Regions from separate parts of the Streptomyces sp. NBC_00829 genome, predicted to be linked through region 2. Evidence: riboswitches for the same ligand, from Rfam matches in the RefSeq annotation. Region 2 holds a riboswitch; the other holds the start of a gene.

Region 1 (7,259 bases), 4.6 Mb from region 2:
TCCGGGGAGCGGCGCGCGTAAGTCGGAGGACGTGGACGTCAGCCCCTCGGTCATGGCTTTCTCCTTGGTGCGGCGAGCCGGTCCGGCCACCGAGGGCCTGGGTGAACAGGCTGTGAGATTAGTGCGGGGGTTCGGGGAACGGGGGGAGAAAAAACGTTCGGAGCTCCCAAAACTCCCTCGTGCGAGTGAAGTTCCGTCAACTCTCTTGACTCTCCGAGGGCTTGGTCGCGTGCGTCGGCCCGGGGGCGGGCCGCTGCTCAGCACTCGATGATGTTCACCGCGAGGCCGCCGCGGGCGGTCTCCTTGTACTTCACGGACATGTCCGCGCCCGTCTCCTTCATCGTCTTGATGACCTTGTCGAGGGAGACCTTGTGGCTGCCGTCGCCGCGCATCGCCATCCGGGCCGCCGTCACGGCCTTCACCGCGGCCATGCCGTTGCGCTCGATGCACGGGATCTGGACCAGGCCGCCGACCGGGTCGCAGGTCAGGCCGAGGTTGTGCTCCATGCCGATCTCGGCGGCGTTCTCGACCTGTTCGGGCGTGCCGCCCAGCACCTCGGCGAGCGCGCCCGCCGCCATCGAGCAGGCGGAGCCGACCTCGCCCTGGCAGCCGACCTCGGCACCCGAGATCGAGGCGTTCTCCTTGAAGAGCATGCCGATCGCGCCCGCGGAGAGCAGGAAGCGGACCACGCCCTCCTCGTCGGCGCCGGGCACGAAGTTCATGTAGTAGTGCAGCACGGCCGGGATGATGCCCGCGGCGCCGTTGGTGGGCGCGGTGACGACCCGGCCGCCCGCGGCGTTCTCCTCGTTCACGGCCATCGCGTAGAGGGTGATCCACTCCATCGCGTGTGCCAGCGGGTCGCCCTCCGCGCGCAGCTGGCGGGCGGAGTTGGCCGCGCGCCGGCGGACCTTGAGGCCGCCGGGCAGGATGCCCTCGCGGGACATGCCGCGCGAGACACAGGCCTGCATGACCCGCCAGATCTCCAGCAGGCCCTCGCGGATCTCCTCCTCGGAGCGCCAGGCCGTCTCGTTCTCCAGCATCAGGGCGGAGATGGACAGACCCGTCTCGTCGGCCAGCCGCAGCAGTTCGTCGCCGGTGCGGAAGGGGTACTTGAGCACGGTGTCGTCGAGCTTGATCCGGTCCTCGCCGACCGCTTCCTCGTCGACCACGAAACCGCCGCCCACGGAGTAGTACGTCTTCTCCAGGACGAGGCCCCCCTCGGCGTCGTACGCGAAGATCGTCATGCCGTTGGCGTGGTACGGCAGCGACTTGCGGCGGTGCAGGACCAGGTCCTTGTCGAAGTCGAAGTCGATCTCCCGCATGCCGAGCAGATTGATCCGCCGGCCGGTGCGGATGCGCTCGACCTGCGCGTCCGCGGTCTCGACGTCGACGGTGCGGGGCGAGTTGCCCTCCAGACCGAGCAGGACGGCCTTGGGGGTGCCGTGGCCGTGGCCCGTCGCACCCAGGGAGCCGAAGAGTTCCGCGCGTATCGCCGTCGTGCGGGCGAGGTGGCCCTCGTTCTTGAGGCGCCGCGCGAACATACGCGCCGCGCGCATCGGGCCGACCGTATGGGAGCTGGACGGGCCGATGCCGATCGAGAACAGGTCGAAGACCGAGATGGCCACGGGGAACTCCTAGAGAGGTTGGTAGACGCCGTTGTCTGCCGGGGTGGTGCAGAGAGCGCTGGAACACGGGGCGGGGCACCGCGCCCACACTCCAGTGTGCGCGGTGCCCCGAAGGTTCGTACGAACGAAAGCGTACGAAACTACTTCAGGCCGGGGTACAGGGGGTGCTTCGCGGCCAGCGCGGACACCCGGGCGCTCAGCGCCTCGGTGTCGTATGCCGGCTTCAGCGCCTCGGCGATGATGTCGGCGACCTCCCGGAAGTCCTCCTCCTGGAAGCCGCGGGTGGCCAGCGCCGGGGTCCCGATCCGCAGGCCCGAGGTGACCATCGGCGGCCGCGGGTCGTTCGGGATGGCGTTGCGGTTGACCGTGATGCCCACCTCGTGGAGCCGGTCCTCGGCCTGCTGGCCGTCCAGCTGGGAGTTGCGCAGGTCGACCAGGACCAGGTGCACGTCCGTGCCGCCCGACAGGACCGAGACACCGTGCTCGGCGACATCGGCCGCGACGAGACGCTCGGCGAGGATGCGGGCGCCGTCCAGCGTGCGCTGCTGGCGCTCCTTGAAGTCCTCGGTGGCCGCGACCTTGAAGGAGACCGCCTTCGCCGCGATGACGTGCTCCAGCGGACCGCCCTGCTGACCGGGGAAGACCGCGGAATTGATCTTCTTGGCCAGCTCCTGCGTCGACAGGATCACACCGCCGCGCGGACCGCCGAGGGTCTTGTGCGTGGTGGTGGTGACGACATGGGCGTGCGGCACCGGGTTGGGGTGCAGCCCGGCGGCGACCAGACCCGCGAAGTGGGCCATGTCGACCATCAGGTACGCGCCGACCTCGTCCGCGATCCGGCGGAACGCGGCGAAGTCCAGCTGGCGCGGGTATGCGGACCAGCCGGCGACGATCAGCTTCGGGCGGGACTCCTTGGCGAGGCGCTCGACCTCGGCCATGTCGACCTGGCCACTCTCGCTGTCGACGTGGTACGCGACCACGTTGTACAGCTTGCCGGAGAAGTTGATCTTCATGCCGTGGGTCAGATGACCGCCGTGGGCGAGGTTCAGGCCCATGATCGTGTCGCCCGGCTTCAGCAGCGCGAACATCGCGGCCGCGTTCGCCTGCGCGCCGGAGTGCGGCTGCACATTGGCGTGCTCGGCGCCGAAGAGTGCCTTGATGCGGTCGATGGCGATCTGCTCGACGACATCGACGTGCTCGCAGCCGCCGTAGTAGCGGCGGCCCGGGTAGCCCTCGGCGTACTTGTTGGTCAGGACCGAGCCCTGGGCCTCCATGACGGCGACCGGGGCGAAGTTCTCCGACGCGATCATTTCCAGGGTCGACTGCTGGCGTACGAGCTCGGCGTCGACGGCGGCGGCGACGTCGGGGTCGAGCTCATGGAGAGGAGTGTTCAGAACAGACATCTTCGATCCCCTGGGGTCAGTTGCCGGAGAGGGTGAGCTGGGCGTACTCCTGGGCGGAGAGCAGGTCGCCCGGCTCCTCCGCGATACGCACCTTGAAGAGCCAGCCACCCTCGAAGGGGGCGGAGTTCACCAGGGACGGGTCGTCCACGACGTCCTGGTTGGCCGCGACCACCTCACCGCTGACCGGGGCGTAAAGGTCGCTGACCGACTTGGTCGACTCCAGCTCGCCGCAGGTCTCGCCCGCGGTCACCGTGTCGCCCACCTCGGGCAGCTGGGCGTAGACGACGTCACCGAGCGCGTTGGCCGCGAACTCCGTGATGCCGACCGTCGCGACGCCGTCGGCGACGTCCGACACCCACTCGTGCTCCTTGCTGTAACGCAGCTGCTGGGGGTTGCTCATGACCTGATTCTCCTGGATGCGGGGGAGTGCTGATAAACGGGAGGGGTGGTGCTGATGATCACTTCTGGCGCTTGTAGAACGGCAGCGCGACGACCTCGTACGCCTCATGCGTACCGCGGATGTCGACGCCGACGCCCTCGCTGCCCGGGGCGGCGTGCGAGGCGTCCACGTACGCCATCGCGATCGGCCTGCCCAGCGTCGGAGACGGGGCGCCCGAGGTGACCTCGCCGATGACCTGGCCGCCCGCGACGACCGGGAAACCGGCGCGCGGGACCCTGCGGCCCTCGGCGATCAGGCCGACGAGCTTGCGCGGCGGGTTGGTGGCGGCGCGCTCGGCGGCTGCCTCCAGGGCGGCGCGGCCGACGAAGTCGCCCTCCTTCTCGAACTTCACGACCCGGCCCAGGCCCGCGTCGAACGGGGTGAGCGAGGTGGTCAGCTCATGCCCGTACAGCGGCATGCCGGCTTCCAGGCGCAGGGTGTCGCGGCAGGACAGGCCGGCCGGGACCAGACCGGCACTCTCGCCTGCCTTGGTCAGCGCCTGCCACAGCTGAACGGCGTGCTCGGGCGAGACGAACAGCTCGAAGCCGTCCTCGCCGGTGTAGCCGGTGCGCGCGATCAGCGCGGGCACGCCCGCGACGGTGCCGGGCAGGCCGGCGTAGTACTTCAGCCCGTCCAGATCGGCGTCGGTGAGGGACGCGAGGATGCCCGGGGATTCGGGGCCCTGCACGGCGAGGAGGGCGTACGCGTCCCGGTCGTCGCGGACCTCGGTGTCGAAGCCGGCGGCGCGCTCGGTCAGCGCGTCGAGGACGACCTGCGCGTTGGAGGCGTTCGCGACGACCATGTACTCGGTCTCGCCCAGGCGGTAGACGATCAGGTCGTCGACGATCCCGCCGTCCTGCCGGCAGATGTGCGTGTAGCGGGCGCGGCCGACTCCGACGGTCGAGATGTTGCCGACCAGCGCGTGGTCCAGAGCCTTGACGGCCTCCGGGCCCGTGACGGTGATCTCGCCCATGTGGGAGAGGTCGAAGAGTCCGGCCTTGGTGCGGACGGCGTTGTGTTCGTCGCGCTCACTGCCGTACCGCAGGGGCATGTCCCAGCCCGCGAAGTCGGTCATGGTGGCGCCCAGCGAACGATGCACGGCATCGAGGGCGGTGAGACGGGGGGCGTTGCTCATAGATGTGGCTCCCAGGGCATGGCCGGCGAGGACAATCCTCCCCATCTGTCATCGGAACCTGAGAGGTTCGTCGCGACCGCTCGTATCGGTGGTCGTGACTTGCACCTTGGGTGGAGCCACTCGATGGCGGCTCGCTTTTCAGATCTGCCTCATCACACGCGGTACGGGGCCTGAGAGATTCAAGGGAGGGACTTGCTCCTTCGGCGCCCGGCGCACACAGTGGCCAGGACTCTCCCGCGTGGATTCAAGCGGCCGGTATGCAGTTGGCGGGCACATCATTGCATGCATCGCGGAGAAGTGGTGTCTTCGGCCTCCGTCGAAAACGGTTGTACCGCATTACCGTTTCTTTACACTTCGTGGGCAAGGGTGTGGGACGACCCGTACATGGGGGAGGGGTGATGACGTTGCAGCGGTCCGAGGCCTACGCGACAACCGCGGGGGTGCCCGTCCGGCCGGACACGCCTGCCAGGAAGGCGCGCGGGGCATCCGTCCCCGTACTGCGTGATCTGCGGGACCGCTCCGGGCGCAGCCCGCGCAGCCTGGTCTTCGCCGCCGGAGACGTGGTGGTCGTCTCCGGCCTGCCCGGCAGCGGAAAGTCGACCCTGATCAGGCGCGCGGCGGGCGGCCTCGGGATCGACTCGCAGGACACCCGGGACCGCTGGGACGCGCGGATGCCGCGGCTGCTGCCGTATGCCGTCTACCGCCCGCTCGTGCGGCTCGCGCACTACGCCGGGCTGCGGCGGGCCCTGCGCTCCGGCGAGAGCGTCGTCGTGCACGACTGCGGCACCCAGGCGTGGGTGCGGCGCTGGCTGGCGCGCGAGGCCCGCCGACGCGGCAGCGGTCTGCATCTGGTCCTTCTCGATGTCACGCCCGACGTGGCCCGGGCGGGCCAGCGCGAGCGAGGCCGGGGAGTCTCCGGCTACGCCTTCGCCCGGCACCGGCGCGCGGTGGGGCGGCTGCTCGGCGACGCGGAGGCGGGGCGGCTGCCCGCGGGCTGCGCGTCGGCGGTATTGCTGGACCGGGACGCGGCGGGGGCGCTGGGGCGGGTCGGCTTCGAACAGCGTTAGAGCGGTCCCCGGCCGCGGCACACCCCGGGGCTTCCGGCCGTCCGCCTCCCCGGCCTCCCAGGCCCCCTGCACCTCTCCTCGACCCGCGTTCCCGACCTCCTCGCCCTTCCCGGCTTCCCGGCTTCCCGCGTTCCCGACCTCCTTGCCTGCCCGGCCTTCGGGCCGTCCTGGTCTCCCCGGCTCCCGGTCGGGCCCGTGGCCGTGTCCCCGGGCCCCGGCGCTATGGTCGGTGCGCGACACTGAACGAAGCCGGGGAAGAAGGACGGACATGGACATTCCGGAGCAGGCGCATCCGCATCCGCACGGCGGCTGGCCGGCGAACGAGCTCGAAGAGGTGCTCGCCGCGTCCCTGGGCAACCCCGCCGCCGGAGGCCGTCTCATCGAGGTGCTGGGCCGCAGCCACCTCTGGGTGCCACTGCCGAACGGCGGCGGCCCGGACAGTGCGAACCTCGATCTCCCGACCATGGAGATCGAGGGAGCCGTGTACGTCCCGGTCTTCAGCTCCGAGCAGCAGTTCATGGTCTGCGTGGGCAGCCATATGCCCTTCACCGTCGCCCCCGCACGTGAGTTCGCCCGCGGACTGCCGCCGCAGCTCGGCATCGCCGTCAACCCCGGCGGCGCCGTCGGCGCCCCGCTGCCGCCGCTGGCTGTCGCCGAGCTGTGCAGGGTGGGCCGTACGCCTCTGGACGGGCCCGCGTCCGGCGGCCGGGTGCGGCTCTTCGAGCCCGACTGGCAGGAGGAGCCGGTGGACTTCCTGGCCGCCGCCGCCGGAGAGTTCGAGGCCTCCGGTGTCGTCGTCACCGCCCGCAGGGCCCTGGCCTCCGTCGAGGGCGAGCCGCCGGCACTCTTCATCGGCGTCCAGGTGTCCTCCTGGGAGGCCCCCGATCGCAATGCCCCGATGGATGCGCTCGGCCGGGCGCTGAGCCGGGTCCAGGTGGGCTGGCCGGTCAGTCTCGTTCTGCTGGACGCCACACAGGACCCGGTCGGCGGCTGGATGCTGGAGCGGGTGCGGCCCTTCTATCAACGAGAGCACGTGTAGTCGTCAAGTCGGTGACGGGACTCCCGATTAAGCTGTTCCATGCCGGACCCGCCGCACTCGTGTGCCGGGTGGATCGAAGAGGGGCGGAACCCAGGGTGAGCGCGTCAGGCACCGCGGCGGCCGGGCAGGTCGAGCACATGCTGCGCCAGGTGACTCCCGGGCGCTACGACGCGTACGAGGCACTGCTGCACGCGCTCGCCGACCCGGCCGGCGGCGGCCGGCTGTGGATGCTGCTCTGGCACGGCCAGGCCGGCTCGCCCGACGCCCAGTACGGGAACATGGAGGTCGACGGCGTCGGCTACGCCCCGTGCGTCACCTCTGCCCAGGAGCTGGCCGTCTCCGGCTGGAACCGCGCGCACGAGGTGGTCGGCGGCCCGGACATCGCCCGCGCGCTGTACCCCGAGCGCTGGGGGATCTGGCTCAACCCGCACGCGCCCGGCGGCGGCGTCGGCATCCCCTGGCTCGATCTGCGCCGCATTGCCACCGGACTCGACCGGATGCCCGCCGGGCCTCTGCGGCTATCGGAACCGGCCATCGAGATTCCGCACTTC
Region 2 (7,259 bases):
CTGCGTCGCGCGCTTGAGGCCCTCGCCGCCCATGAGGCGGACATACGCCCAGGAGATCGGCAGGATGCCCGCCGAGCCCCATGGCGCGGCCGAGATCGGCCCCACACCGGTCTCCGGGCCCGCGGTGGGCTGGAGGGGATGGTTGGGGAGGTACGGGGCGAGGTGCGCCCGGACGCCCACCGGACCGACGCCGGGGCCACCGCCGCCGTGCGGGATGCAGAAGGTCTTGTGCAGGTTGAGGTGCGAGACGTCGCCGCCGAACTTGCCCGGCTTGGCGAGCCCCACCAGCGCGTTGAGGTTGGCACCGTCGACGTACACCTGGCCGCCGGCCTCGTGGACCTGGGCGCAGATGTCGGCGACGTGCTCCTCGAACACACCGTGGGTCGACGGATAGGTGATCATCAGGACCGAGAGCTCGTCGCGGTACTGCTCGATCTTGGCCCGCAGGTCCTCGATGTCCACCTCGCCGTCGTCGGCGGTCTTGACCACGACGACCTTCATGCCGGCCATGACGGCGCTGGCCGCGTTGGTGCCGTGCGCGGAGGAGGGGATGAGACAGACGGTGCGCTGGGTGTCGCCGTTGGCGCGGTGGTAGGCGCGTACGGCCAGGAGGCCCGCGAGCTCGCCCTGGGAGCCGGCGTTCGGCTGGATGGACACCGCGTCGTAACCGGTGACCTCGGCGAGACGCTCCTCCAGCTCACGGATGAGCGTGAGGTAGCCGCCGGCCTGCTCGACCGGGGCGAAGGGGTGGATCTGGCCGAACTCCGGCCAGGTGACCGGCTCCATCTCGGTGGTCGCGTTCAGCTTCATCGTGCAGGAGCCGAGCGGGATCATGCCGCGGTCCAGCGCGTAGTCCCGGTCGGCCAGCTTGCGCAGGTAGCGCAGCATCGCCGTCTCGGAGCGGTGCTGGTGGAACACGGGGTGCGTGAGGTAGTCGTCGGTCCGCAGCAGGGCCGCGGGCAGGGCCTCCGTGGTCACTGCGTCCAGGGCCTCGATGTCGGCCTCGACGCCGAAGGCGGCCCACACGGCGGCCAGCTGCGCGCGGGCGGTGGTCTCGTCGCAGGAGACAAAGACGGTGTCGGCGTCGACGAGGTGGAGGTTGACCCCGCCCTCGCGGGCCGCGGCGACGATCTCGGCGGCCTTGCCCGGCACCCGCGCGGTCAGCGTGTCGAAGTACGAGCCGTGCACGACCTCCACGCCACCGGCCCGCAGGCCCTCGGCGAGGATGCCTGCGTAGCGGTGGGTGCGCTGCGCGATCGACCGCAGACCCTCGGGGCCGTGGTACACCGCGTACATTCCCGCCATCACGGCGAGCAGCACCTGGGCGGTGCAGATGTTGCTGGTGGCCTTCTCACGGCGGATGTGCTGCTCACGGGTCTGCAGCGCAAGCCGGTACGCCTTGTTTCCGTCGGCGTCCACGGAGACCCCGACCAGGCGGCCGGGCAGGCTGCGCGCGAACTTGTCGCGGACGGCCATATAGCCGGCGTGCGGGCCGCCGAAGCCCATGGGGACGCCGAAGCGCTGCGTGGTGCCGACCGCGATGTCCGCGCCCAGCTCGCCGGGCGAGGTGAGCAGCGTCAGCGCCAGCAGATCGGCGGCGACGGTGACGATCGCGCCCAGCCCGTGCGCCTGCTCGATGACCGGCTTGATGTCACGGACGGCGCCGGAGGCGCCGGGGTACTGGAGCAGCACGCCGAAGACACCGCGCTCGGCGATCTCGGCGGGGATGCCCTTGCTCAGGTCGGCAGTGACGATCTGGACACCGGTCGGCTCGGCGCGGGTCCCGATCACCGCGAGGGTCTGCGGCAGGACGTCCGCGTCGACCAGGAAAACGCCTTCCTTGACCTTGCCGACCCGGCGGGCGAGCGACATGGCCTCGGCCGCGGCCGTGCTCTCGTCGAGCAGCGAAGCGCCCGAGGTGGGCAGACCGGTCAGGTCGGCGACCATCGTCTGGAAGTTGAGCAGCGCCTCCAGGCGGCCCTGGGAGATCTCGGGCTGGTAGGGCGTGTACGCGGTGTACCAGGCCGGGTTCTCCATGACATTGCGCAGGATGACCGGGGGCGTGAAGGTGCCGTAGTAGCCGAGACCGATCATCGGCGCGAGCACCTGGTTGCGGTCGGCCAGGGTGCGCAGCTCGGCGAGTACCTCGGCCTCCGTGCGGGCGCCCGGAAGGTTCAGGGCCTCCGCGCTCTTGATCACATCGGGGACCGCGGCGGCGGTCAGCTCGTCGAGCGAGCCGTACCCCACCTGCGCCAGCATCTTGGCCTGGGCCTCGGCGTCGGGCCCGATGTGGCGCTGCTCGAAGGGGATGCCCTGCTCCAGCTGGGAGAGCGGAATGCGGTTGGCGGTCATTTAGGAGGCCTCCTGGTCCGACACGACCGGCGAGGGGCACCGCGGCGCGGATGCCCGGACGGCCTCCCCCTCTGTCATCTCAACCTGAGAGCTTCACCGGCACGCCACAGCGGCACGCCGGCTTTCACCGTCGGTGAGAGCGGATGCCGTCCGACACCCGCCCTGCTTTCCAGAGTGACCTCGTCCGTGCGGTACAGGGGCCTGAGAGATTCCGGGGAGGATTTGCTCCTTCGGCGCCAGCCGGTTGGTCACCGGTGGACTCTCCCGCACGGGGTCAGCAGCCGTTTGCCAGAGTACCAGCGTGGCCCCTCGCTAATCGCTCAAGTGATCGCCCGGCCGTCGGTCACCGCACGCTCGGGTGCCTGCCGGCGTGATCGCTCAAGTGGCCGACACCCCCAATGTGCACTTTTGTAGTATTTACCTAGCAGTTGCGACCAATTGGAGGGACCGTGCAGACCGACATCGATCCGCGCAGCCTGATCGGCCGCAAGGCGTTCGACCGCAACGGCACCAAGATCGGGACTGTGGACGAGGTATATCTCGACGATGCCACGGGTGCGCCCGAGTGGGCCGCCGTGCGCACCGGGCTGTTCAGCAGGGATGCGTTTGTCCCGCTGGAGCCCAGCAAGGTCGTCAACGACACCCTGCACGTCCCTTACGAACGCTCGCTGATCAAGGACGCCCCGGACTTCGGTGTCGGCCGTCATCTCTCGCCCGAGCAGGAACTCCAGCTCTACCACCACTACGGCCTCGATCTCTCCGTGCCGCCCGAGACCCCGGCGCCGTCGGGAGACACGTCCTTCGGCCACGTCTCCGGCCAGGAGGACTGACCCGGGCCCGAGGACCGACCCGCGGCGGTCGACCCGCCAGGGTCGGCCTTGCGGACCCGTTCCTGCTCATCGGTGAGCCGCGGCACCAGCGACAGCGGTTCCGAGGGCTCAAGATCCGGATCGTCCACCCGGAAGGTGCGCACGCGCCCCGGCGGCGAACCCGGCTCTTCGAACCGCACGGTCACCCGCCCGACGCCGCTGCCCTGCACCCACCCCGGTCCGTACTCCGCGTGCCGTACGTCCGTCCCCGCCGCCCAGTGCCGCTCGGCGGGGGCCACGGATTCGGCGCTGTCCGTCCCCGCTCCCTCAGAGGCATGTGGCGCCTCCGGCCCGTCCGCCCGGCCCAGGACGGACCCTGCCTGCTCATCGGCGGCGGCCTGAGCGAAGAGATCCTCCTGGGTGTAGTCCGCCAGTCCGGTGACACCCACCCCCAGCAGCCGCACCCCGCCCGTGGTGTCCACGGCCTCCAGGAGCCGCCCCGCGGCCTCCCGCACCACCGCGGGATCGTCGGTCGGTCCCCGCAGCGTCTCCGAGCGTGTCAGAGTCGAGAAGTCGTACCGCCGCACCTTGAGCACGATGGTCCGTCCGGAGTGTCCGGCGGCGCGCAGCCGCTGCACACACCGGTCGGACAGCCGCTCCACCTCGATCCGCACCCGCACCCGGTCGTGCAGATCCACATCGAAGGTGTCCTCGACCGACACCGATTTCGTGTCCCGTTCGGCAACGACCGGCCGGTTGTCGTACCCCATCGCCATCCGGAACAGCGAGGTCCCGTGCGCCTTGCCCAGCAGCCGGACAAGCTCGTCCTCGCCCGCCTCCGCCAGCTCGGCCACCGTCGTCATGCCCGCGCGGCGCAGATGCTCACCGGTCGCCGGGCCGACCCCGGGCAGCGTGCGCACCGGCATCGGCCCGAGCAGCTCCCGCTCCGTGCCGGGCTCTATGAGCACAAGACCATCGGGTTTCGCCTGTTCGGAGGCGATTTTCGCGAGCATCTTGGATCCGGCGAGCCCAACGGAACCCGTGAGTCCCGTGACAGCGCGGATGTCGGCGCGCAGCCGCTCCCCGGCCGCCCGCGCGGAGGCGGAGTCGTCGGCTACTCCACCGGCTTCCAGATCCACGAACGCTTCGTCCAGGCTCAGTGGCTCGACCAATGGAGAGAGCGTCCCCAGGAGCTCCATCACCTGCTCGCTGACCGTGCGATAGAGCAAGAAGCGCGGCACGACATAGGCGGCGTTCGGTGCGAGCCGTCTGGCCTGCGCCATCGGCATGGCGGAGTGGACGCCGAACTGCCGAGCTTCGTACGAGGCGGTCGCGACGACACCGCGCGGGCCGAGCCCGCCGACGACCACCGGCTTTCCGCGCAGACTCGGCTTCGCCGCCTGCTCGGCGGCGGCGAAGAAGGCATCCATGTCCAGATGCAGAATCGTCGGCGCGGATCTCACATCTCCGATGCTGCCCTACACCACTGACAATGGCGCCGAACCGGCTGGGCACCGATCCACGGGCCCGGCGAACAGGACGCGCTCAGCGCTCAAACGGCCCTGTCGCGCCTTCGTCTGGCCAGTTCGTCCGCCGGATTGTTGCCGATCAGCGTCTCGCCGGTGTCGACGCGCTCGCCGTGAAGCTGCGACAGCGCCGCCTCGACATCCCGCCAGACCACGCCGACGGCGATCCCGAAGATTCCCTGGCCGCCCTGGAGCAGATCGACGACCTCGTCGGGCGAGGAGCACTCGTAGACGGTCGCGCCGTCGCTCATCAGCGTCATGCGTTCGAGGTCGGTGAAGCCACGGGCCCGCAGATGCTGCACGGCCGTGCGGATGTTCTGCAGGGCCACGCCGGTGTCGAGGAACCGCTTGACGATCTTGAGAACGACCACGTCACGGAAGCTGTAGAGCCGCTGTGTGCCCGATCCGTACGCCGGCCGCACGCTGGGCTCCACCAGACCTGTGCGGGCCCAGTAGTCGAGCTGTCGGTAGGTGATCCCAGCCGCCGCGCAGGCTGTGGGCCCGCGGTAGCCGATCGCTTCCTTCGAGGGGTCGGCTACGTCTCCGTGAAGCGGATACGGCCCGCTCTCCCCGAGACTGCTTCCGGGGGCACCCCCAGCCGTACCGTCGCCGCTGCTTCTCACGCCGACCTCCGTCCTTGACCTGCCATCTCGACGGTAGGCAGTCACCCGGGGTGCGTCAACGATCGCCACACTCGGCACGCCGAGTGATAATCACCCTGAGAGTGGTTTCCCGTGCCCCCATTCGGGGAAAGGGTTGCCGAATGCGCCGACGCCGCCCGTCGGACGGTCACAGACTGTTGGCGTCGTCACTGACTGTTGGTGCCGAAATCCTCGGGCGAGATCTGATCGAGGAACTCGCGGAACTTCTCCACCTCGTCCTCCTGCTCGTCCGGGATGGCGATTCCCGCGTCATCGAGGACCCCGTCACTGCCGAAGATCGGTGTGCCGGTCCGCAGGGCCAGCGCTATGGCGTCGGACGGTCTCGCACTCACCTCGACGCCGCTGGCAAAGACCAGCTCCGCGTAGAAAACCCCTTCGCGCAGGTCAGTGATGCGCACCTCGGTCAGCTCCTGGCCGACCGCCTCCAGCACGTCCTTGAAGAGGTCGTGCGTCAGCGGCCTCGCCGGAGCCATGCCCTGCTGGGCAAAGGCGATGGCGGTGGCTTCCCCGGGACCGATCCAGATGGGGAGGTACCGGTCGCCTCCCACTTCACGTAGGAGCACGATCGGTTGGTTCGAGGGCATTTCGACCCGGACACCCACAACGTCGAGCTCGTTCACACAGCAACCCTAGGACGTGCCCGACCGGTTTGGGTAGTCGGGCTCCCCCAAGATCAGTGGAGCCGGACCCCGAGCGCGGTCTGCACCAGGGCCGCATGCAGCCGCACGGACAGGGCGGCGAGCTCTTTCGTGGTCGCCTCGGCATGCGCCCTGGTCTGCGGATTACGGTGCCGCCGCAAGGGTGCCACCACCTGCTCGACCAGCCCGGCCTCCCGGTCGGCCGCCGCCTTCATCGCCCGCAGATGACGGGGCTCGAGTCCGAATTTCCCCAGATCCGCGACGAGTCTGGCGACAGTCACCGATTCGGCGTCGTAGCCGCCGTTTCCGTCTCGCGCCAGCAGGCCGTACGACTCCCACTCGTCGAGCTCCGCCTCACTCACCTCGGCGGCCGCCAGCAGCTCCGGGCGCCCCACCCGGGCCGCCGTGGGCCGCTCCGCGTCGAAGTCGCCCGTCGTCCACTGGCACAGCTCCCGCTGCACGCCCTGCGCGGGCAGCTGCGCCTGTTCCCCGCGCGCCTGGGCGTCGAGATGCTCCCGGATGACCTTCAGCGGAAGATAGTGGTCCCTCTGCATCCGCAGCACCTGAGCCAGCCGCTCCACGTCCCCGGGGCTGAACTTGCGGTACCCCGACGGCGTACGCCTCGGCTCGACCAGCCCTTCGGCCTCCAGAAAACGGATCTTGGAGATGGTCACTTCGGGAAATTCGTCCCTCAGCTGGCTGAGCACCGTCCCGATGCTCATCAGCCTCTCGCCCGCGGTGGCGGTGCCGTGGCCGGCACCGCCAGTCGGTGTTCGCAGCATGTGCCTTCCTGGGGGTCCCCCCGGACGGAGTCTGGGGGAGGGTTACACGCCCCGCTGGCTCGCGTAGAAGACCAGCCGGTACTTGCCGATCTGAACCTCGTCGCCATTGGCCAGGACGACGGAGTCGATCCGCTCGCGGTTGACGTACGTGCCATTCAGGCTGCCGACGTCCGAGACGGTGAAGCCGCCGTCGGGCCCCCTGCGGAACTCCACATGACGCCGCGAGACGGTCACGTCGTCGAGGAAGATGTCGCTCTGCGGGTGACGGCCGGCCGTGGTCAGCTCGCCGTCCAGCAGGAAGCGGCTCCCGGAGTTCGGACCGCGGCGCACCACCAGCAGGGCGGAGCCGAGGGGCAGCGCGTCGACAGCGGCCTGGGCCTCGGGAGAGAGCGACGGAAGCTGCGTCTGCCCCGTCACCTCCGCGTCATACGCCTCGATGCCGGAGATGGAGATCGTCGAGGTCGTCTCCGACGCGCGCTCGGCGGGAGCC

Evidence for each region. A riboswitch is a leader RNA that binds a small molecule or an ion and turns the genes downstream of it on or off. The one in region 2 is predicted to bind glycine.
Region 1: it holds a riboswitch for glycine, as region 2 does, so the genes downstream of both, gcvT (glycine cleavage system aminomethyltransferase GcvT) here and gcvP (aminomethyl-transferring glycine dehydrogenase) in region 2, are expected to answer to the same signal.

The regions. Positions count from the first base shown of each region.
Region 1 covers NZ_CP108867.1:2,339,060-2,346,318, reverse strand. The annotation lists gene OG293_RS09640 (STAS domain-containing protein) at 1-54, opposite strand, end outside; gene OG293_RS09635 (L-serine ammonia-lyase) at 258-1,625, opposite strand; gene glyA (serine hydroxymethyltransferase) at 1,766-3,028, opposite strand; gene gcvH (glycine cleavage system protein GcvH) at 3,045-3,428, opposite strand; gene gcvT (glycine cleavage system aminomethyltransferase GcvT) at 3,487-4,602, opposite strand; glycine riboswitch at 4,752-4,849, opposite strand; gene OG293_RS09615 (AAA family ATPase) at 5,001-5,669, shown strand; gene OG293_RS09610 (enhanced serine sensitivity protein SseB) at 5,938-6,708, shown strand; gene OG293_RS09605 (enhanced serine sensitivity protein SseB C-terminal domain-containing protein) at 6,804-7,259, shown strand, end outside.
Region 2 covers NZ_CP108867.1:6,929,176-6,936,434, reverse strand. The annotation lists gene gcvP (aminomethyl-transferring glycine dehydrogenase) at 1-2,352, opposite strand, end outside; glycine riboswitch at 2,532-2,629, opposite strand; gene OG293_RS31025 (PRC-barrel domain-containing protein) at 2,790-3,182, shown strand; gene OG293_RS31020 (DNA polymerase IV) at 3,095-4,624, opposite strand; gene OG293_RS31015 (MerR family transcriptional regulator) at 4,714-5,310, opposite strand; gene OG293_RS31010 (bifunctional nuclease family protein) at 5,496-5,969, opposite strand; gene OG293_RS31005 (MerR family transcriptional regulator) at 6,023-6,769, opposite strand; gene OG293_RS31000 (FHA domain-containing protein) at 6,812-7,259, opposite strand, start outside.